3 regions of the Pragia fontium genome follow, and region 1 is predicted to be linked to each of the others. Evidence: predicted binding sites of a transcription regulator. Region 1 holds the regulator's gene; each other region holds the start of a gene.
The links. Region 1 encodes PurR, which represses purine synthesis genes. Its sites were predicted from a motif close to CANGCAAACGTTTGCNTG; they were not measured.
Positions count from the first base shown of each region.

Region 2: cvpA (colicin V production protein) is a predicted target of PurR. The motif match lies at 5,515-5,532, and genes of this name have one in related genera.
Region 3: EL341_RS09990 (NCS2 family permease) is a predicted target of PurR. The motif match lies at 3,086-3,103, and genes of this name have one in related genera.

Region 1 is NZ_LR134531.1:1,708,636-1,716,343, forward strand. Features, by position in the region: gene htpX (protease HtpX) at 1-843, shown strand, start outside; gene EL341_RS07485 (hypothetical protein) at 924-1,409, opposite strand; gene purR (HTH-type transcriptional repressor PurR) at 1,669-2,685, opposite strand; gene cydH (cytochrome bd-I oxidase subunit CydH) at 2,985-3,074, shown strand; gene EL341_RS07500 (YniB family protein) at 3,250-3,795, shown strand; gene EL341_RS07505 (fructosamine kinase family protein) at 4,000-4,872, shown strand; gene EL341_RS07510 (DUF2071 domain-containing protein) at 4,946-5,734, shown strand; gene thrS (threonine--tRNA ligase) at 5,997-7,708, shown strand, end outside.
Region 2 is NZ_LR134531.1:2,680,784-2,688,491, reverse strand. Features, by position in the region: gene EL341_RS11535 (aspartate-semialdehyde dehydrogenase) at 1-816, shown strand, start outside; gene truA (tRNA pseudouridine(38-40) synthase TruA) at 816-1,631, shown strand; gene EL341_RS11525 (DedA family protein) at 1,644-2,309, shown strand; gene accD (acetyl-CoA carboxylase, carboxyltransferase subunit beta) at 2,497-3,405, shown strand; gene folC (bifunctional tetrahydrofolate synthase/dihydrofolate synthase) at 3,505-4,785, shown strand; gene dedD (cell division protein DedD) at 4,778-5,491, shown strand; gene cvpA (colicin V production protein) at 5,626-6,117, shown strand; gene purF (amidophosphoribosyltransferase) at 6,169-7,686, shown strand.
Region 3 is NZ_LR134531.1:2,317,648-2,325,355, reverse strand. Features, by position in the region: gene EL341_RS09995 (adenine deaminase) at 1-1,534, opposite strand, end outside; gene EL341_RS09990 (NCS2 family permease) at 1,552-2,874, opposite strand; gene EL341_RS09985 (VanW family protein) at 3,322-4,062, shown strand; gene allS (HTH-type transcriptional activator AllS) at 4,184-5,122, opposite strand; gene EL341_RS09975 (MFS transporter) at 5,598-6,950, shown strand; gene allE ((S)-ureidoglycine aminohydrolase) at 7,268-7,708, opposite strand, start outside.

The DNA of each region.
Region 1 (7,708 bases):
AACCTCGCAGTTATGCTGGTTTTTGGTATTGTTCTGAGCCTAACGGGTATTCAGGGGCGTAGCGTGCAGGGCCTGATGATCATGGCAGGTCTGTTTGGTTTTGGTGGCGCATTCGTTTCTTTATTAATGTCAAAATGGATGGCATTACGTTCTGTTGGTGGTCAAGTGATTGAACAACCGGCCAATGACGTTGAGCGTTGGTTAGTTGAAACCGTTAGACGTCAGGCACAGCAGGCGGGTATTGCCATGCCACAGGTAGCAATCTATCACGCGCCTGATATTAACGCATTTGCCACTGGAGCAAGGCGCGATGCCTCACTGGTTGCGGTAAGTTCCGGGTTATTGCAGAACATGAGCCGTGATGAGGCGGAAGCGGTACTGGCCCATGAGATTAGCCACGTCGCAAATGGTGATATGGTGACGATGACGCTGGTACAGGGCGTAGTGAATACTTTCGTTATCTTTGCTTCTCGACTGATTGCGCAGGTAGCCGCCGGTTTTCTTAACCGTGACAATGAAAGTTCATCGGGTAATACCATGGTTTATTTTGTTGTCTCGATGGTATTGGAATTGGTGTTCGGTATTTTGGCCAGCATCATTACCATGTGGTTCTCTCGTCATCGCGAATTTAAAGCGGATGCTGGTTCAGCCAATTTAGTGGGTCGTGAGAAGATGATTGCAGCATTGCAACGTCTAAAAACCAGTTACGAACCGCAGGAAGAGTCAACCATGATGGCATTTTGTATTAACGGTAAGCCAAAGACATTTAGTGAGCTGTTTATGTCTCACCCTCCGTTAGATAAGCGCATTGAAGCATTACGCGCGGGTACTTATCTCAAGTAATAATCAAACCGCGTTAATTGATAATCGGGAGGCCTTAGGGCTTCCCGATTTTTTATGCCATTCAATTAGCAGATATATATTTATTCAAAAAGATAGGCATCATCATTACGGAATTCTAACTTAGGGTTACGCAGGGTATGATCTAACTCTAGTCGGTGTGCGCCTTTACTCTGGTAATCTGCAAAAATAATTACTTTACTGGCAGGGCGACCATAAAGTGGTATGTCTTTTATGGTGGTATGTGAATCTGCAACAATGTTAACCGGCCAGATAAATAGTTTTCCAGGATTTTGTTTTAGCCAGCGTTGTTTATCCGCGAACCATTGTGCAGACGTCAGGTTCTCTAACTGTTTTGTTAAATGATCACCGTTAACGGCAACAAAATCTACGTTAAGTGGGCGGCCTTCGTTGACCTTATCGGTCACGCTTAATTCAATGGAACGAAGTTGAACACGGGATGCGCTAAAGATTGGTAGATTAACGGAAGAGCAGGCCATCAGAGTCATACTTGCGGTGATGACCAGCAGGTTACGTAGCACATTACGATAGAGATAGAGTGATGTCATAGCTTCACCACTTGATAATGAGTGTAGCAAACGGGTTTATCGAGATTAGAGCCTTTATTGAAGAACAATAGATTCCGAATAAGACCAGTGTATCTCTTTAACTATAGGTAACCAATAGCGTTGAATCAATCAACTCATGTTTCCTTGACTACATTGATGATGGATTGGATTGTAATTTATTGATCTAAATGATTTTAAGTGAAGGAATACTGGAAGTAATACCCCACCATCAATGAATAGTGGGGTAAAGTAAAGCAGATTACTTGTTTAAATAAGGGCCGTCAGCGACAGAGTTACGCTCCACTAATTCAGGGTGTAGCTCAATTGAATGATAGGTTTCACGCTTATTGATGATTCTGTCTAACAACATATCTAGCGCCATTTCAGCCAGACTCTCTTTAGGTTGCTGAATAGTGGTTAACGGCGGATTGTAGTAACGGGTATTGCGAATATTATCATACCCGATCACCGATATATCGTCCGGCACTCTTAAACCCATTTCACCTGCTGCACAAAGTGCTCCCATGGCAATAACATCCCCACCACAAAATAGGGCAGTAGGACGTTGTTTGGTATTGAGGATTTTCATCATACCGTCATAGCCTTCTTGCGGCTGGAAGTCGGCTTCAATAATCCACTCATCAGGAATAGTGATCCCTGCCTCTTTGAGTGCATGCAGAAAACCTTTGTGGCGTTCACGCCCGGTGAATTCATTTAACTGACCGGTGATAGTAGCAATTTCCCGGTGACCGCGGTCAATCAGATAACGGGTTGCCAGATATCCCCCCTGGAAACCATTATCTTCAATGTTATCGGTAAAATCGCTGTGTTTGCCCCAGTCCATAACCATCATCGGAATATGCGGATATTCCTGTAGCAGACTCAATAGTGGGGGATGATACTCTGAACACATCACCAATAGTCCGTCGACGCGTTTTTGTGCCAGCATCGCCAGATAAGCCTGTTGTTTTTCTAAATCATTCTGGGTATTGCAAAGGATCAGCGTATAGCCTTTTTGATAGCATGCCGCTTCGACCGCCTGAATGACTTCAGCGTAATAGGGGGAACCGCTAGATGTGGCGAGTAGACCAATGGTTTTGGTGTTATTGACTTTTAGGCTACGGGCAACGGCGCTGGGTGAATAGCTTAATTCTTTTATCGCGGCCCAAACGGCGGCTTTGGTATCGTCAGCGACGAAACGTGTTTTATTAATAACGTGGGAGACGGTTGTCGTTGAGACGCCGGCATGTTTTGCCACATCTTTTATTGTTGCCATAAGACAGAGTTCTCCTAAACTTACACAGTATCCGTTACAGTGTAAGCAGATAAGTTAACGTTTGCTTTTTCTTTTGATAAACAAATTACACATTAAAAGCAAAACGGTATAGAATTTGTTATATATCACTGATTTTAACTTAAGTTGGTTGGTTCAGTGATAATAAGCGGTGAATTTTGGCGCATTTAATACAAATGTCAAAGAGATATCATGGAGATTCTGGCTGATATGGGTATTTTTTGTATGCAGACCAAAAACATCTGAGTGCTAGACAGTTTTTTGAGGAAGGAAAATAAGAGATGTCAGCTGAATTAAAATGGTCCCTGAGCACTGTTGTATTTGCATTAGCTGTTATTGTTACTTATAGCTTAATTGCTGTAACACACTAAAAATAATTAACTTTATGGCCTGATATCACGTCCAGAATGTTAGCTTGTGGGCTAATATCTATCGGCGCGTGTCCGGCCATTATGATTTTTTATTAAATTATGTTCCCTTCAGCGTGGAACATAATTTTTTTGTTATCAAATTGATGAAAAATCGGTGTTTCAACATGGAGGCAGAATGACTCACCATCAGGCCAGTGCGGTTGCGTTACTGAAACGTATTGCAGGGATTGTAATTTTTATACCAGCACTGATATCGACGGTTATTTCAGTATTAAAATATCTGATTGAACCGAAGACCAATATGCAGGAAATGACCGCAACCATTATGGATTTCCTGCAGGTTATTATTAAGATGGTTCGCCAGTACACCTCATTTTTTGAGTCATTCTGGGTGAGCTCACCGGTACCGGATATTAGTAATTGGTCATCAAGTAACAGTCTTTGGTTTATGGTGATCTTTCTGTTGATGTTTGTCGGCTTGGCTTTGAGTGCGTCCGGCATCCGTTTGTTTAAACGGATACATAACGTGCGTGAAGGCGTGACAGAAAGAGCCATTTTAGAGGCGATGAACGGCGATCAGGCTCGTTCCCGTGAAGAACTGCAAAAACTGATTTCGATACCGAATACCTCAATTTTTGCTCAGTTTGGTCTGTTATATGTTGCTCCGGTTTTTTGGGGTATTTTTATCTATATCATCCTGTACTTCATCAATCTGCTTTAATAATCCACCAATAGCTTCTACGCTTAATAGACATAGTCGGCATGCGCGCCGGCTATGTTGATAAATTCGTTAATATCAGCGCCAGCAAGATGCATATCGAAATTAAACGTCATGTTTAACCTAAAGCTGTGCATTGGATCGAAGTTTCTCTGGAATCAAACGGTTAACCTGAGAATATCTTGATCATAACCTTGGGGTGATGTCATGTGGCAATCCGTCAGTCGTTTATTGAGTGAACATTTGGGTGAAACTTATACAATTACTGAAAAGGAGGAGTTGTCTGGAGGAGATATTCATCGGGCACGTCGAGTCACTAACGGAAAAACCGACGTTTTTGTTAAGTACGATACCCGGGATCTTTTGCCCATCTTCACCGCTGAGTCCGATCAACTTAGTGCCTTAGCCAAGAGCGGAACCGTCCGCGTTCCGCAAGTTTATGGGGTAGGGTATGACCGGGATTACAGTTTTCTACTGCTTGAGTATCTTCCTTTAAAACCATTGGATGCCCATCATGCCTACTGTCTGGGGCAGCAATTGGCCAGATTACATCAGTGGAGCGATCAGCCGCAGTTTGGATTGGATTTTGACAGTGATTTAGCGACCACTCCCCAGCCGAATCGCTGGCAGCGCTACTGGAATGTGTTTTTTGCCGAACAACGTATCGGTTGGCAGCTTCAGTTAGCTAATGAAAAAGGGCTGCATTATGGTGATATTGAGCAGATTATTGCGATAGTTAGCCATCGTTTGAAAAGCCATCATCCACAACCATCATTACTTCACGGGGATCTGTGGCCAGCAAACTGTGGGGTTAGTGCCGCAGGGGCATTCATTTTTGACCCGGCTTGTTACTGGGGCGATCGTGAATGTGATTTGGCCATGTTACCGCTTTATCCTGATTTGCCAGCACAAATTTATGATGGCTATCAGAGTATTTGGCCGTTGCCCGCCAGCTTTATAGATCGACAGCCGTTATATCAACTCTACTATTTATTAAATCGGGCTAACCTGTTTGGTGGAGAATATATCGAAACGGCTCGGCAGGCGGTGGAGTGTTTGTTTGGTGATGAACTAAAATAGTTAATTATTGTGTCTGCCGGAGTGATATTCTGGCAGACATGGTTATTCAGCAGCACAGCTTTAGGGAGAGAGTGTGCAGGCGCCTCAATTATTTCGGGATTTTTTACATCCTCGGCCTCAGCCAGCGGGTATCGATGTTATATGTAGCCTGCAACATTTTTCAATTATTACCTATGCCATTACGCCCAATCGTTTTGAAGGGCTGATACCCGAGCGTTTTAAGTTAGATACGGTGGTGATTGACGGGCAAGAGAAAGGATTATTGTCCGTCGTTCCTTTTGTCGATATTGATTTTACTTCCGCCGTTTATCCATTCCCTAAATTTACTATGGGACAAACCAACTATCGTATTTATGTTGTTGATACGCTAACGGAAGAAAAATGCGTTTGGTTTTTAGGGACGACGCTGGATTCCTGGGCACTGTTTGTTCCTCGACTATTATGGAACTTGCCGTGGTATAGCGGAGATGTCAGTTTTGATTGTGAATATAGCCATCAACAAGCTCGCTATCTGAAATATCGCATGGAAACACGTGCCGAGTGGGCACCGGCTCGTTTGGAACTCACTCAGGATGTGGATGATGTGATTTCACTTCCTGGCTTTCCTGACTTGGAGAGCGGCATGGTTTACCTAACTCATCCATTAACGGGATTTTACTATCGCCGGGATGGTAAGTTAGGGAGTTATCGCGTTTGGCATCAACGGCTAAATGTGAAACCCGGCAGGTTAGGTTATGCGTGTTTTGGTTTGTTGACTCGACTTGGACTGGTGACTGAGGCTGAACAGCAAACGCCTTATAGCGTATTGATGGAACCTCTCAATGAATTTACCGTCTATCTTCCTCCGCGAACGATAGATTAATGCTACTCGGTATGAAATGTGTCGCTATCCCTTTTTCTGTCAAGGTTTTTTTCAATTTGTACTATTAACTCACTAATCTCAGTGCTAAAATCTGTCGTTCGTTTGGATAAAGCATAGGCCATCGAATCAATGTGTCTGCACCATTGGAGAGCCGTTCGATAACCGTGAGTCGAAAAATGGCACCAATCCATTGATTTTATTTAAAATTATTATTTTACACGTGATCTTTCGTGTGGGTCACCACTGTAACTAAGGACTTATCATGCCAGTTATTACTCTTCCTGATGGAAGTCAACGTCAATACAATCATGCTGTTTCCGTGATGGATATCGCTAGCGATATCGGCCCGGGTTTAGCAAAAGCCTGTATTGCCGGTCGTGTTGATGGTGTTCGTGTTGACGCCTGTGATTTAATTGAGAACGACGCTAAATTAGAAATCATTACCGCGAAAGATGAAGATGGCTTAGAGATTATTCGCCACTCTTGCGCTCATTTGTTAGGACATGCCATCAAACAACTATGGCCTGATACTAAAATGGCGATTGGTCCAACCATCGATAATGGTTTTTACTATGACGTTGATATCGACAGAACGTTAAATCAGGAAGATCTGGACCTGCTTGAACAGCGGATGATGGAACTGGTTAAGAAAGACTATAACGTCGTTAAGCAGCCGGTTAGCTGGCAGGAAGCTCGGGATACCTTTGAAGCCCGAGGTGAAATTTATAAATTACGTATTCTTGATGAAAACATTAGCCGTGATGCTCGCCCGGCGTTGTATCATCATGAAGAATATATCGATATGTGCCGTGGTCCACACGTGCCAAGTATGCGCTTCTGCCATCACTTTAAACTGCAAAAAGTGTCAGGTGCTTACTGGCGCGGCGACAGCAATAATAAGATGCTACAGCGCATTTACGGCACAGCTTGGGCAGATAAAAAGCAACTAAGCGCTTATTTGCTGCGCTTGGAAGAAGCGGCTAAACGCGACCACCGTCGAATCGGTAAACAGCTTGACCTGTATCATATGCAGGAAGAAGCACCGGGAATGGTATTCTGGCACAATGATGGCTGGACTATTTTCCGTGAGCTGGAAGCGTTTGTACGAATGAAGCTGCGGGAATACGATTATCAGGAAGTGAAAGGGCCATTTATGATGGACCGTGTGCTGTGGGAAAAAACCGGGCACTGGGAAAACTATAAAGAAGCCATGTTTACCACTTCTTCAGAGAACCGTGAGTATTGCATTAAGCCAATGAACTGCCCTGGTCACGTGCAGATTTTTAATCAGGGGCTAAAATCATACCGCGACCTGCCGTTAAGAATGGCTGAGTTTGGTAGCTGCCATCGTAATGAACCATCGGGTTCACTGCATGGTTTAATGCGCGTACGTGGTTTTACTCAGGATGATGCACATATCTTCTGTACTGAAGATCAGGTTCGGGCAGAAGTAACCAGCTGTATAAAGATGGTGTATGATCTATACAGTACTTTTGGTTTTGAAAATATTAGCGTTAAGTTATCAACTCGTCCTGAAAAGCGCATTGGTAGTGATGAAGTGTGGGACAGAGCCGAGCATGATTTGGCCGAAGCATTGACCGCAAACGGCCTTGAGTTTGATTATCAGCCGGGTGAAGGGGCTTTCTACGGTCCTAAAATTGAATTTACTTTGCATGATAGTTTGGATCGCGCATGGCAGTGTGGTACTGTGCAACTCGACTTTTCATTGCCAGAGCGTTTAAGCGCATCTTTCGTCGGTGAAGATAACGAGCGTCATGTACCGGTGATGATTCACCGTGCTATTTTAGGTTCATTAGAACGCTTTATCGGTATCTTGACTGAAGAGTGTGCAGGTTTCTTCCCGACATGGTTGGCACCGCAGCAGGTAGTGGTAATGAATATTACCGACGGTCAGGCCGATTATGTCAACGAATTAACAAAAAAACTGCAGGCTGCGGGCATTCGTGCTAAAGC
Region 2 (7,708 bases), 970 kb from region 1:
CAGGCTCAATTGGCATTTTTTGTGGGCGGCGCAGAAGCTGCGGCTCGCTATGCTGAAGAAGCGGCTAATAGCGGTTGTTTAGTGATTGATAACAGTGGATTGTTTGCTCTGGAGCATGATGTGCCGTTAGTGGTGCCGGGCGTGAACAATCATGCACTGGCAGAGTATCGTAATCGCAATATTATTGCAGTAGCGGATAGCTTAACCAGCCAACTGTTAACCGCAATTAAACCATTGTCTGAAGCGGCTGGTTTGTCACGTATTCAAGTTATCGCCATGTTGTCTGCTTCGGCTCATGGTAAAGCCGCGGTTGACGATCTAGCGGGACAAAGTGCGCGTTTACTGAACGGTTTACCGGTAGAAGAGGGATTTTTCCGTAAACAATTGGCGTTTAACCTATTACCGCTGTTGCCAGATTCAGAGGGCAGTGTGCGAGAAGAGCGCCGCATCGTGGATGAAACTCGTAAAGTATTACAGGATGACGGTCTGGCTATCTCAGTGTCCTGCATCCAGTCTCCGGTGTTCTACGGTAATGCGCAGGTGGTACATATGGAAGGTCTGCGTCCATTGTCCGCCGAAGAGGCGATGGGTGAACTGCTGAATGCCGATGATTTGCAAATCAGTGAAGCGGATGATTATCCTACCCAAGTAGGGGATGCGACCGGTAATCCACACTTGAGTATTGGCTGCTTACGCAATGACTATGGCATTCCTGAACAATTACAGTTCTGGTCTGTGGCGGATAATGTGCGTTTTGGTGGTGCTCTAATGGCGGTTAAAACAGCAGAAAGCCTGATTCAGGAGTACATGTACTAATGTCTGCCGTAGGCAAAACGAAGATTGCGCTCGGCATTGAATATGATGGCAGTGGTTATTACGGCTGGCAGCGTCAGCAAGAAGTCGCCAGTGTTCAGGGGCATTTGGAAAAAGCCTTAACGACGGTGGCTAATCAGCCCGTTAGCGTCTTTTGTGCCGGCAGGACGGATGCAGGTGTGCATGCGACCGGGCAAGTGGTGCATTTTGAAACCGATGTCATCAGAAAAGATGTCGCTTGGACGATGGGGGTAAATGCTAACTTACCCTCTAATATTGCGGTACGATGGATGAAAAGCGTTAATGAGGATTTTCATGCACGCTTCAGTGCAACGGCACGCCGTTACCGCTATATTATTTATAACCATCGTTTACGCCCAGCTATACTGAGTCACGGGGTAACGCATTTTCATTTACCGCTGGATGAGTCGCGTATGCACCGTGCCGGGCAATGTTTATTGGGTGAAAATGATTTTACTTCGTTTCGGGCTGTTCAATGTCAGTCGCGTACGCCATGGCGTAATGTAAAACATTTAAAGGTGACACGACAGGGTGCCTATGTCGTGGTAGATATTAAGGCTAATGCCTTTGTTCATCATATGGTTAGAAATATTGTTGGTAGTTTGCTGGAAATAGGTTGTGGCAACCAAAGTGAAGAATGGATGGCTGAGCTTTTGGCCGAAAAAGATCGCACTTTAGCTGCAGCAACGGCGAAAGCGGAAGGATTGTATTTGGTTGCGGTAGATTATCCGGATACCTTTCAATTACCTAAATCGCCTTTAGGGCCGCTTTTTTTAAACGATAATTTTTGTGGATGATTAACACCCTTTATGGAATATATTACTTACTTGATTGATTTTATTCTTCATATTGATGTGCATCTGGCTCAGATATTTGAAAATTACGGCCCATGGGTTTATGGCATTCTGTTTTTGATTTTATTTTGTGAAACCGGTTTAGTGGTTACGCCATTTTTACCCGGAGATTCATTGCTGTTTGTCGCAGGTGCATTATCCGCTTTACCGGGCAATGATATTAATGTGCATTTAATGGTAGGATTGATGATTGCTGCAGCTATTTTAGGTGATGCGGTAAACTACACCATCGGTAAATTATTTGGCGCCCAACTGTTTAAAAATCCGGACTCCAAAATATTTCGCCGCAGCTATTTGGTTAAAACCCACGAATTTTATGAGCGCCACGGTGGAAAAACCATCATTCTGGCGCGATTTGTACCGATTATCCGCACTTTTGCCCCTTTTGTTGCGGGTATGGGTGAGATGAGCTATCGTCGTTTCGCCGCATATAATATTATCGGTGGGGTGGTTTGGGTTGTGCTATTCACCTATGCAGGATATATTTTCGGGGATTTGCAAATTGTGCAGCAAAATTTAAAATTATTGATTGTTGCCATCATTATTATTTCCGTTATGCCTGGGGTAATTGAAGTTTTACGCCATCGGCGAGCTGCAGCAAAAAATAAAAAAATACAATAATTCAATCGATTATATTTTTTGCCAGAGAGAATAAAGGGGCCCTGACAAGTTTTAGTCCAATCTGTCAGGGTGATATGGTTTAATGGGCGGCGTATTTTGTGTCTGACATTGACAGTCATTATCACGGGAAGATATCCGTCTGAATAGCTGACCAACGCTATGCTTGGTTTAAACAGAAAGGTCATCAATGAGCTGGATTGAACGAATTTTAAGTAAAAGTAGCGCTCCAACGCGTAAAGCTAATATCCCTGAAGGGGTTTGGACCAAATGCGACAGCTGCGGACAAGTGCTTTATCGCGCTGAGTTGGATCGTAATTTAGACGTTTGCCCTAAATGCGATCATCACATGCGTATGGGTGCCCGCGTGCGCCTGCACAGTTTCCTGGACAAGGGGAGTGAAGTCGAGCTGGGTAGTGAGCTTGAACCGAAAGATCTGCTAAAGTTCAGAGATTCTAAAAAATACAAAGACCGTTTATCGGCTGCACAAAAAGAAACCAATGAAAAAGACGCCTTAGTCGTCATGAAGGGAACGCTGTACGGTATGCCAGTGGTTGTGGCATCGTTTGAGTTCTCATTTATGGGCGGTTCAATGGCATCCGTGGTTGGCGCTCGATTTGTTCGCGGCGTTGAGCAGGCATTAGAAGATAATTGTCCACTGGTTTGTTTTTCTGCCAGCGGCGGTGCCCGTATGCAAGAAGCGCTGTTTTCTTTGATGCAAATGGCGAAAACCAGTGCTGCACTGGCTAAAATGCAAGAACGCGGACTGCCTTACATCTCCGTGTTGACCGACCCAACGATGGGCGGCGTGTCAGCCAGTTTAGCGATGTTAGGTGATGTTAATGTGGCTGAACCTAAAGCATTAATTGGTTTTGCTGGTCCACGGGTTATTGAGCAGACCGTGCGTGAAAAGTTACCGCCGGGCTTCCAACGTAGTGAATTCCTGATTGAGAAAGGGGCGATTGATATGATTGTACGTCGTCCTGAAATGCGCCTACGTTTGGCGAGTCTGTTAGCCAAAATGACTAATCAGCCTCTGCCTGATGAAGGTGTTAATGAAGCCGAGGCTTCAGTATCTGTATCAGATACTGAAAAGTAAGCCGTATTGGTTACTTCATTAATTATAAACGAACAACCCGGCCATGATTATCTGGTCGGGTTGCACAAGAGTGAAACCGTAGCTAAGTGAACGGGAATCATGAAAGATCTAGATATACCTCAAGCCACGTCGCCTCTTGCCTCGTGGCTTTATTATCTTGAGCATCTGCATAATCAGGCTATCGAACTAGGCCTGGAACGTGTTCGTTCTGTTGCAGAGCGCCTCGACCTGCTTAAACCCGCGCCTTATGTCTTCACCGTTGCCGGTACTAATGGCAAGGGTACCACTTGCCGCACTCTGGAAACGATTCTTATGGCAGCAGGGTTTCGCGTGGGTGTTTACAGTTCCCCGCACCTGATTCGCTATACTGAAAGAGCAAGAATACAGGGGCAAGAACTACCTGAGAGTGCGCATACCCAAGCCTTTGCTTTGATTGAGCAGGGAAGAGGGGAGACGTCTTTAACCTATTTTGAATTTAGTACTCTGTCTGCCCTTCAACTGTTTAAACAATCCAATTTGGATGTGGTGATTTTAGAGGTTGGCTTAGGTGGGCGTCTGGATGCCACCAACATTGTGGATTCAGATGTGGCTGTAGTGACCAGTATTGCGCTGGATCATACCGACTGGTTAGGCTTCGACCGTGAGAGTATTGGCCGTGAGAAGGCTGGCGTTTTCCGTGCAGATAAACCTGCGGTAGTGGGTGAACCTGATATGCCGCAAAGCATTGCTGATGTTGCTGCTGAACTTGGTTCTCCGCTGTATCGTCGTGGATATGACTGGTGCTTTGAACTGGAAGCGTCGGGCGAGAGCTGGTGCTGGCAGGCTGCTGAGGAAAAACTTGCAGGCTTACCGATACCAAACGTTCCTCTGCCTAATGCGGCGACAGCGCTATCAGCATTGCATTATTCATCTTTGAAAGTGAGTCATGAGGCCATCCGTCAAGGGTTGATGCAGGCTGCCTTACCGGGACGTTTTCAGGTTATTGGACAATCACCGTTGAGGATATTAGACGTTGCCCATAATCCTCATGCCGCTGGCTATTTAGCCCAGCGTCTTGCGGCACTGCCGCATCGTGATGGAAAAGTCTATGCTGTAGTGGGAATGTTGTCAGATAAAGATATAGAAGGCACGCTGGCGTTGCTTAAGCCTCAGGTAGATATCTGGTACTGCGCGCCTCTAGAAGGACCTCGTGGCGCTAACGCAGAGCAACTGGCTCAATATTTACCGCAATCAAGCGTGTTTACTGATGTTAAACAGGCCTGGCAACAGGCGCTACAGGATGCCGGTAGTCAGGACACGATTATCGTCTGTGGTTCTTTCCATACCGTTGCACATGTGATGGAAATACTGGCGTCAAGTACAGGAGAACAGGATGGCTAGTCAATTTCAAAACCGATTGGTAGGGGCCGTCATTATTGTTGCTATTGGTGTCATCGTACTTCCCAGTTTGTTTGATGGTAAGAAGAAACACTATGAAGAAGAGTTTGCGGCAATACCGTTGGTACCAAAAGAAGGTGACGATCGGAATACCGAAATTTTACCTTCGGTAAACCATAATTTGCCGCCGGTTAATCCTGGTGCAACGGCGACAGTGGGCAACGGTCAAGTCGTTGATAATGCGAACACCGGGATAGCCCCACCGCCGCTGGCTTCGACTACCGCTGGTAATACAGCGGTAAATGCTCAGCCGGAAACGCTACCCCAGGTCACTCAAACTAAGCCCCCAGAGAGTAAACCTGAACCCAAACCTGAACCTGTTGTACCGAAGCCAACTGAGCAAAAGCCCGTTGCCAATAATAAACCGGTAGAGTCGGAAAAACCGAAAGAGAAACCTCCGGTAGGTCAGGCCTATATTGTTCAGCTTGGTGCCCTAAAGAATGCGGACAAAGTTAATGAGTTGGTCGCAACGCTTCGTTTGTCAGGCCATCGGGTTTATACGATCCCAGCAACGCCGGTGCAGGGGAAAATTACCCGGTTGGTAGTAGGTCCGGATCCATCAAAGCAAAAGCTTGAGGCTGCATTGCCTGAACTTAAACGCTTGACGGGTTTGAGTGGACAGGTTAAAGCATATAGTGCCGTACGATAACGTTTGCGTAATGATAAAATCGATACGCAAACGTTTCCTTTTTCTGTTAGAATGCGCTGAAAATCAGATGGCGTAGTTTTTATATAGGCTGATTTTATGAAGTTTCACAATATAAATGCATGGATGTACGTATGTTGAATTGGGTTGACTATGTCATTATTGGTGTTATTGGCTTTTCAGTACTGGTCAGCCTGATTCGCGGATTTGTTCGCGAGGCTTTGTCGTTAGTGACTTGGGTAGCAGCGTTCTTTGTTGCCAGTCAGTTTTACCCATATCTAACGGTTTACTTTACCCAGTTTCAGGATGAACTGGTACGTAATGGAATCGCTATTGCCGCGCTATTTATTGCGACGCTGATTGTGGGCGCTATTGTTAACTATGTGATCGGATCGCTGGTAAAACATACTGGCCTTTCAGGTACTGACCGCGTTTTAGGCATCTGTTTTGGTGCATTGCGTGGCGCCCTGATTGTGGCAGCACTACTGTTTTTCCTCGACTCGTTTACATCGTTCTCACATAGTTCAGACTGGGCTCAATCCCAGCTAATCCCGCAGTTTAGCCATATTATCAAGTGGTTCTTTGACTACTTGCAGAGTTCGTCGAGTTTCTTGCCGCACACTATGTAATAGCATGATTGTTAGATGGGCGTGCGGTGATACTGATGAGGAAAAGACAACATGTGCGGTATTGTCGGTATTGTTGGTTTTACGCCCGTTAACCAATCCATCTATGATGCGCTTACGGTGCTTCAGCACCGTGGGCAAGATGCAGCAGGGATTGTAACGATAGATGCAAATAATAGTTTTCGCTTAAGAAAGGCCAACGGACTGGTAAAAGATGTGTTCGAAATGCGGCATATGCAGCGTTTGCAAGGCAATATGGGCATCGGCCACGTTCGCTATCCTACTGCCGGAGGTTCCAGCGCTTCTGAAGCGCAGCCATTCTACGTTAACTCCCCCTATGGTATCTCTCTGGCCCATAATGGTAATCTGACCAATACCCATGAATTGAAACAGAAGATGTTTGAAGTGGCTCGTCGCCATATCAATACCACTTCTGATTCTGAAGTATTGCTGAATATTCTGGCCAGTGAACTGGATAACTTTCGCCATTACCCCTTAACGGCGGAAGATATTTTTACCTCAGTGCGTAATACTCATAAGATGATTCGTGGCGCGTATGCTTGTGTGGCGATGATTATTGGTCACGGTATGCTGGCATTTCGCGATCCTAATGGCATTCGTCCGCTAGTTATTGGTAAACGTAAGCTAGAGGATAACCGTGTTGAGTATATGGTGGCATCAGAAAGCGTCGCGTTAGATACATTGGGCTTTGAGTTCCTTCGCGATGTCGAGCCGGGAGAGGCTATCTACGTCACTGAGCAAGGGCAATTGTTTACTCAACAATGTGCCGACAATCCTGAAAGCCACCCTTGTCTGTTTGAGTACGTTTATTTTGCTCGACCGGATTCATTTATCGATAAAATTTCGGTATACAGCGCTCGTGTGCGTATGGGGAAAACGCTGGGAGAGAAAATTGCCCGTGAATGGGACGATTTAGATATCGATGTGGTGATTCCTATCCCAGAAACATCGTGTGATATTGCGCTGGAGATTGCGCGTATTCTTGATAAACCTTATCGTCAGGGCTTTGTGAAGAATCGCTATGTTGGTCGTACTTTTATTATGCCCGGCCAACAGGCGCGTAAACAGTCAGTTCGCCGTAAATTGAATGCCAATCGTGCAGAGTTCCGTGATAAGAATGTCCTGCTGGTGGATGATTCCATTGTGCGCGGTACCACATCTGAACAGATTGTTGAAATGGCAAGAGAAGCGGGGGCGAAGAAGGTTTATCTGGCTTCGGCTGCGCCAGAAGTGCGTTTTCCTAACGTTTACGGTATTGATATGCCAAGCGCTAATGAACTGATTGCACATGGTCGGGAAGTGGCGGAGATTAATGCGATTATCGGTGCTGATGCGTTGATTTTCCAAGATCTTGATGATTTGATCGAGGCAGTTCGCGATGATAACCACGATATTGAGCAGTTTGAGTGTTCAGTATTTGACGGTATCTATGTGACAAAAGATATCGATCAGAATTATCTCGATTATCTTGATACATTGCGTAGCGACGATACTAAAGTGGATACCGAACAGCACAATGCTGAAAATCTGGAGTTGTATAACGAAGGGTAAATCGTTCTCTGCTAAACTGTGC
Region 3 (7,708 bases), 610 kb from region 1:
GTCCATCACGTACGATAACCTGTCCACCGCCATTCTCTGCCAGATGGTTAATGGCCATTGCCATATCTTCAGAGTTGGTGCCGATACAGATCACGTTGTTATCATCTGGGGCACAGGAACTGGCCATCGCACCGGCTTTCAGTTTCCAACCGGAGCAGAAACCAACGGCAGGTTTGGTGGTGGTTTTACCAAAGCGTTCAACGACTGTTGCATACAGTACGTCGTTAGCTATGTCAGGCATCACTACGCCATTAACTACGTCCAGCTCTACGTTACGGCCTTTACGGACAAACGGTACGTTAAAGTCAACGTCCAGCGATAGGGCGTGAACGCGCGTTGCATCCAGCGTGGTGCGAACTTTCATATCATCGGCTGATACCGGGTTTAGCTTCATGCTTTGCAGCAGCGTGGCGCTACGTACCGGCGGTTGCAGATCGTAAGCCATTTTACCTGCTTCTACGGTTAGCTTACCTTTGGCAATCACCGTATCTATTTCAAATTTGCACAGGTCTTCTACCAATAAAATATCGGCAAAGCGTCCCGGGGAGATTGAACCCACTAAATGATCGATACGATAAGCTTCAGCCGAGTTGATAGAACCCATCTGAATCGCAGTCATTGGATCAACGCCGCAGGAGATAGCCATGCGGATTAACTTGTCCATATGACCATTAGCCATAATATCGGAGGCAATAACGTCATCAGTACAGAAGCTGACGCGACGAGAAATACGTGGATTCAAATGGGTAACAATCTTCAGGTTTTCACGCATAAAGTGTGAAATGGAAGATTCACGAATCAGCACATACATCCCTTTACGGACTTTTTCCATCATCTCTTGATGATCATAGCTTTCGTGGTCAAGGCGTAGACCGGCACACAGCACGGAGTTCAGCTTTTTACCGCGGGTCATAGGGGCACAGCCGAATACCGGTAAGCGGTTCTCGCGCGCCAGCTCAATGGCTTTCATCACGTCGTCGTGCTGATTTTCAACAAACTCGGAAACCGTTTCCCATACGCCGAACACTTCAGGCCACTTCTGCACTTCACGGTGGGTTTCTGCGGTGACGTTAAAGCCGACGTTACTTTGCGGCAGTGTATAAGGAGTAATAAACGGTAGACCCCAGAATACTTTTAGTGGGCCCATATCGATTTCATCCAGCACTTCGCGGATGCCTTCCAGACCTGCGGTAACCACGTACTGATCCAGACCGGAAATAATACTGGTGGTACCATGAGGAACCACGGCCTTCGCGAAGCTGGTCATCGATAACTTGCTGCACTCAATATGCAGGTGACCATCGATTAGGCCAGGAACCAAATATTTTCCTTTGGCGTCAATGCGCTGAGTATTAGGGCCAATATATTCCGAAACATCACCGGTGGCGACGATCTGAGAACGATAAATAGCAACGTCAGCCTGATAGATTTCTGCTGAGTTTACGTTAACCAATTGGCCATTACAGATAACGAGATCTGCCGGAAACTTCGCCGCGCCGGCATCAATCATTTCACGCAAGTCTTCTTGTAACATCCCTAACACTCCAGTTTTTATAAAAAGATATAACGTCCGAGGAACAAAATAGTCATTACTGCGGTACAGGCGGAGATTTCACGCCAGCGCCCGGTGCCCAATTTCATAAATGAATACACCACGAAACCAGCGGCAATACCTTCAGTAATGGTGAAGCTAAATGGCATCATCACCGTAGCAACAAAAGCGGGAACGGCTTCGGTTAAATCATGCCAATCAATACGGGTTAAATCAGAAATCATCAGTACGCCGATATAGATCAGTGCACCGGCGGTCGCGTAGCCGGGTACCATTTCTGCCAGCGGAGAGAAGAAGATAGCCAGTAGAAATAACAGGCCAACGCCCACCGCCATCAGACCGGTACGACCACCAACGACCACGCCGGAAGTACTCTCGATATAGGCGGTAACCGCGGAGGTGCCCATATAAGCGCCTCCGACGGAGCTGATGCTGTCAATACACAAAGATTTCTGCTGGTTGGGGTAGCGGCCTTTCTCATCGGCGAGTCCGGCTCTATCGGTAACGGCAATTAACGTACCGGATGATTCAAACAGGTTAATCAGCATCACTGAAATAATGATACCGGCCAGCGTCATATTAAACGCACCGCTCAAATCAAGCTGACCAACGACCGGAGAGATATCCGGTGGGGTACTGAGAATACCGTTGTATTGAACGTCGCCCAATAACCAACCAATAAACGTCACTACGGCAAAGGAGATCAGCACCGCAGCATGTAGACCGCGATAGGCTAGAACAGCAATCAGTAAAAAGCCCAAACTACCCAACGCAAAAGGAATGGATTTAACATTACCGATAGTCACCATGGTGTCAGGGTTAGCAACCACAATTCCGGCGTTGTGCAGGCCAATCAGGGCAATTAATAGACCGCAACCGCTGCTGATACCAATGCGCAATGAAAGAGGGATATTGGAGACCATCCAGTAGCGTACGCGGAAAATGGACAGCAGAAAGAAACCTACCGCACCAAGAAAAACGATGGTCATGCCGGTTTGCCAAGCCAGTCCCATACCGGCAACCAATACGTAGGCAAAATAAGCATTGATTCCCATACCGGGCGCAACGGCGATTGGTAAATTGGCGATAACGCCCATCAGAATACAGCCGACGGCGGTGATAAGCGCCGTGGTGACGAATACGGCTTTCATATCCATACCAGCAGCGCCAAGAATCTGGGGATTAACGAAAATGACATACACCATGGTGATAAAGGTGGTGAAACTGGCAATCAGCTCGGTTTTCACCGTGGTACCGTGCTCTTCAAGCTTAAAAATTCGCTGTAGTAGCGAACGTTTAGCAATGGATGCAGTATCAGCAATATCAGTCACTTCGTTTCTCCATAGACTGAAACATCATTGAGTGCTAATCCTTTGAAATTTCATAAAGTTCAAAAACCAAAAAGCCGCTACACAAAGTGTAGCGGCACAACCGTATCGGTAAGGAATTTTATAAATTAGGATCTAGCGCTTAAAGCGGTCTGGACACAGACCGTCATTTTGTTGCGCCTATCATAGCAACCGATTGCCTAAGATTGCAAACGTTTGCTTATAATTTTTGAGATCTTGATGCTATTTCACTCATATCGATGTTTATTGGCAAGTAACATGATTAAATTCAAAGCATTGGGTGATTTTTCTTCATCGTGTGGGGATAGATAAGCGACATCTAATGGATTCATCGATATTCTGATGGTTTATCAACTTCATATAAAACACATATTCTCTGGTTAGGCTGCTCTTATTGTATAAGCTAATGGATTAACCATCATGAGCAGGCCGCTTTCTTCATATCATCCGATTCTTTATTGGTTGCGCGTTAGGCAAAAGCGTCTATTTCGTCAACTGGGTTGGACATTTTCGCCGCGTCGCTATGCCAGTTTGAAAACGCCAGAGCAGCGACTCGACTATCGCTTTATTAAGCATACTTCTAAGCTGATCCGTCAATTAGGGAGCAGTGATATTGCTCTGCAGCATAACAAAGTGATTAACTTAAGATTAGCGACGGCGTCGACCAGCGGCATTATTATTCGTCCCGGTGAGTACTTTTCTTTTTGCCGATTAGTTGGCAAACCTACGGCGAAACGAGGATTTGTTGAGGGAATGGAGCTTTCCCATGGCGAGGCCCGTAGTGGCGTCGGCGGCGGTATTTGTCAATTAAGTAACCTGATTCACTGGATGGCCATTCATTCACCTTTGACGGTGGTTGAGCGGGCAAATCATAGTTTTGATCCTTTTCCCGATGAAGGGCGGATTCTGCCGTTTGGCTCTGGTGCAGCGATTTTTTACAACTATATCGATCTGGTTTTACACAATCCTACACAGGATACTTTCCAGCTTATCTTTAAGGTGGCCGATCATCAGTTAGAAGGGGAGCTGTTGTGTGACCGACCTCGTGAGGTGAAATATCACGTGTATCAGAAAGCGCACCGATTTGTGCTTATGGGGGACATGTATATCGTCAGAATGAGATTTGGCGCGATATCTCAACGAAAGGGCAGGAGCCGATAGTGTTGCAGTCAGAATGCCTTTATCGCAATAACGTAGTGGTAAAATATGATGTTGATACGCAAGAGCTACAGCAGGTCGTTGAGTAGGCGAATATTGTTCTCTCGCTCAACGACCTTACTAATTAAGCATGACGTTTAGTTGCACCTGGTGTCACATTTTGTAGAAAACCGTGGATAATAGGGTTATCCGATTTAAATAATGAAACGATATGATGAACAATCTGACCGTCTTTTTCATTGTTCCATGCCAGCGAGAGCTGAGAAGGATGGCGACTGTTCTGAATTGTTTTGGTGATGAGTTGCCCGGAGTTTAAATAAGGCTGACAGAGTTTACGCGGTAGAAAGCCGACGCCGAGGCCGTTAAGGTGGCACTTTAGTTTACTTCCCAGGTCAGGCACTTTTATCTCTTTTTGACCGGGTAACAGCCATGCAATACGTTTAGTCAGGTTTTTGGACGTATCTTCAATATTGATCGCTGGGTATCCACGTAGCATCTCTTCGGTCAGGACTTCCGGCCCTTTGGCTAATGGATGAATAGGGGCAACAACAAATACCCATTCTACGCCGCCCAGCGGTAGAATTTGAATATTATTGGACAGCGATTCGCTGCCGGTTGCCCCGATGGCCATTTGACAGTCGCCATACAGTAAGTTATCCCATACTCCCATATAGATTTGGCAGGAAACTTGAAATTGGGTGAAAGGGAATTTCTGATGTAGGTAGCTGAGTAGGCCAGCACAAGTATCTTCATCGTAGAGTAGATTGTTCACGACAATATTAACCTGACGCTCAATACCATCGGTGATCTGACGAAGTTCATTAGGCACGCTATCCAGCCAAGATAGCCACATTCTGCACTGTTCTAACAAATGAACGCCAGCGGGTGTTAGTGACACGCTACGGGTGGTGCGTAAAAAAAGCTGGGTACCGACATCATCCTCTAGCGTTTTTATCCGATAGCTGATTGCTGCTGGGGTTTTGTGCAATAACTCCGCCGCTTTAGAAAAACTGCTACATTCGGCAACTTTGATGAATGAGCGGATAGTATCGTGATCTAGCATAGTAAGCCTTTATGTTCCGTAACTGAATAATGACTAATTTGATGTGGCCATTCTCTTAATACCATGAATTTTCGCCTTATTCGCCTAACGAGTGTATTTGTTATGAGGTCAGTTTCAAAGTAGATTATTGAGATAAATTTTTTATATTAGTGATTTAACAAGGTTAAATCTTAAAATATGTGATCTGATACTTTTTGCTGATGTATTTACATTTTTTCATAACCATATGATTAGCATGGTTATTAAGTGGTACTTATTTATTCAATTAGTTATGTTGTCATGGCTAAAGTGTAAAATAAATGACTGGCTGTTAAGTCATAATAATTGTAAAATTTCTTTAATCAATAATTAATTGTATGGCAATATTTTTTAACTAATCCAGTTTATTATAAAAACTGTGTAATATCGCCGGTATTTCTTAATTCGTTTTAATTAAACTTCTCCTGCTGAACAGTTATAGCAAGGAGCTATGAAAGTGGAAACAAAAAACGCTGTGAAAACAGGATCTTTTTCATTAGATAGTGAAACAGAAAAAGATCGTATTTATTCCAAAATCGCTTGGCGAGTGATGCCAATATTGCTAATTAGCTATATTGTTGGCTATCTGGACCGGGTAGGGATCTCCTTTGCAAAATTCCAGATGATGCCGGATTTGCTTGGCGGTAATATCGCTATGGCTGAGTCGGTTTATGGGCTTGGCGCTGGCGTTTTCTTTATCGGTTATATTATTGCTGGTGTACCCAGTAATATTTTACTTAGCCGTTATGGCGCCAGAAGAATCATTGCCTTTCTGATGGTGGTGTGGGGAACGATTTCCATGCTAACCATGTTTATAACCACCCCTTTACAGTTTTATATTGCCCGTTTTTTACTGGGTATTGCCGAGGCCGGTTTTTATCCCGGTGTGATTCTCTATTTAACTTATTGGTTCCCCTCTAGCCGAAGAGCCAAAATGACCGCGTTGTTTGTGTGCGGTATTCCGGTAAGCAATATTATCGGTGGCCCATTATGTGGATGGATCATTGAGAACTTTGACGGTCTATTTAATTTATCCGGTTGGAAATGGTTATTTTTTGTTAGTGGCCCAAGAGCCGTAATTGTTGCTTTGATTATTTTTCTCTTTTTGGATAATACCTACAGCAAAGCAAAATGGTTAAGCCCAAGAGAAAAGTCATTAATTGATGATGATATGCAGAAAGCCAAAGTGTCATCAGATAACCAAAAAGCCCCGGTAAAGGAATGGACCACCCAAGAGATGCTGAAATCCTGGAATTTTAGCAAGATGTGTCTGATCTGTTTTTGTACCGTGATGGGGCAAGGTGGGTTGGCGTTTTGGGTGCCGACTATTATTAAGGATACCGGTGTGAATTCGGTATTTGAAATTGGTGTGATGACGATGTTCCCTTATATGTTAGCGGTGGTGGCGATGCTTTGGGCGGCACGTAGCTCGGATAAGCACCGTGAACGGCGCTGGCATATGATTGTACCGTTTTTGATTGCTGCGGTTGCGCTGGTTTGTATCGGTTTATTCCATGAAAATAAGCTGGTTGTGATGATTACGCTGTCAATTGCGGTCGCGGCAAGTCTGGTGCCTTCTCCGTTATTCTGGAGCCTGCCAAACGCTATTTTCACCGGTGGCTGTGCCGCGGCGGGAATCGCCTTGATTAACTCATTTGCCAATATTGGCGGATTTATTTCACCCTATATTATTGGGTATTTTAAAGAAATAACCGGTACCAATCTGGCGGCCATGAGTGTTTTGGCGGTAATGATGATTTGTGGCGCAATATTAACTTATAGCGTATCGCCTAAGCTGGTCAATAAGTAACAGATTGCAGGTATTAGCCTTGTTGATTGGTTAACCATTTTTACTCAGCGTGTCATAGTTCAATAACCCATCATTTCGGTAAAAGCCGGGGTGATGGGTTTTTGCTATTTGGTTTAAAGATTAGTGCCCATCTAGCATTTTGTTCCATCTAACACGTCATTCCGGTGGTCACCAGGATGACGGAATTCATCAGTTATGATGACATACAGGAGTGAAATACCTGCGCATTGGGTATAACGTTTATCGCATATTACTGTCAGTTAGCCATAAAAATGGCCGCACAATGGCGGCCATTTGGCAATTAACGGAATAAACGATTACAGTTCGGCATCCCGGTTACAGTCTTTAGAATAGATATAGCTAAATGGCTGATCGCCAACTGCATAGCCTGCCTGAAGGCAGTACGCCGCCATAAAGATGTAGTCGCCTTTTTTCACCGGCATCCAGTCATTATCCAGATTGTACATACCCGCACCGGTCAGAATGTAAGCACCGTGTTCCTGAATATGGGTTTCAATATAGCCGTGGCTGGCACCTGGTTCAAAGCTCAGGATATGCATATTCATATCAAAGCCCAGATCCTTAGGCAGCAGGTCTTTCAGAATAACGTTGCTCATGCCTTCATACTGGATGTTTTCCAGATTATTAACGTTATCAGAAACCACGATTGGTTCATGACCGGCCAGCGGTGAATATTTTCTCTTGTACAGGAACAGTTGGCTGTTTTTACCACCGTTCTCGTTTTTCAGATACATCAG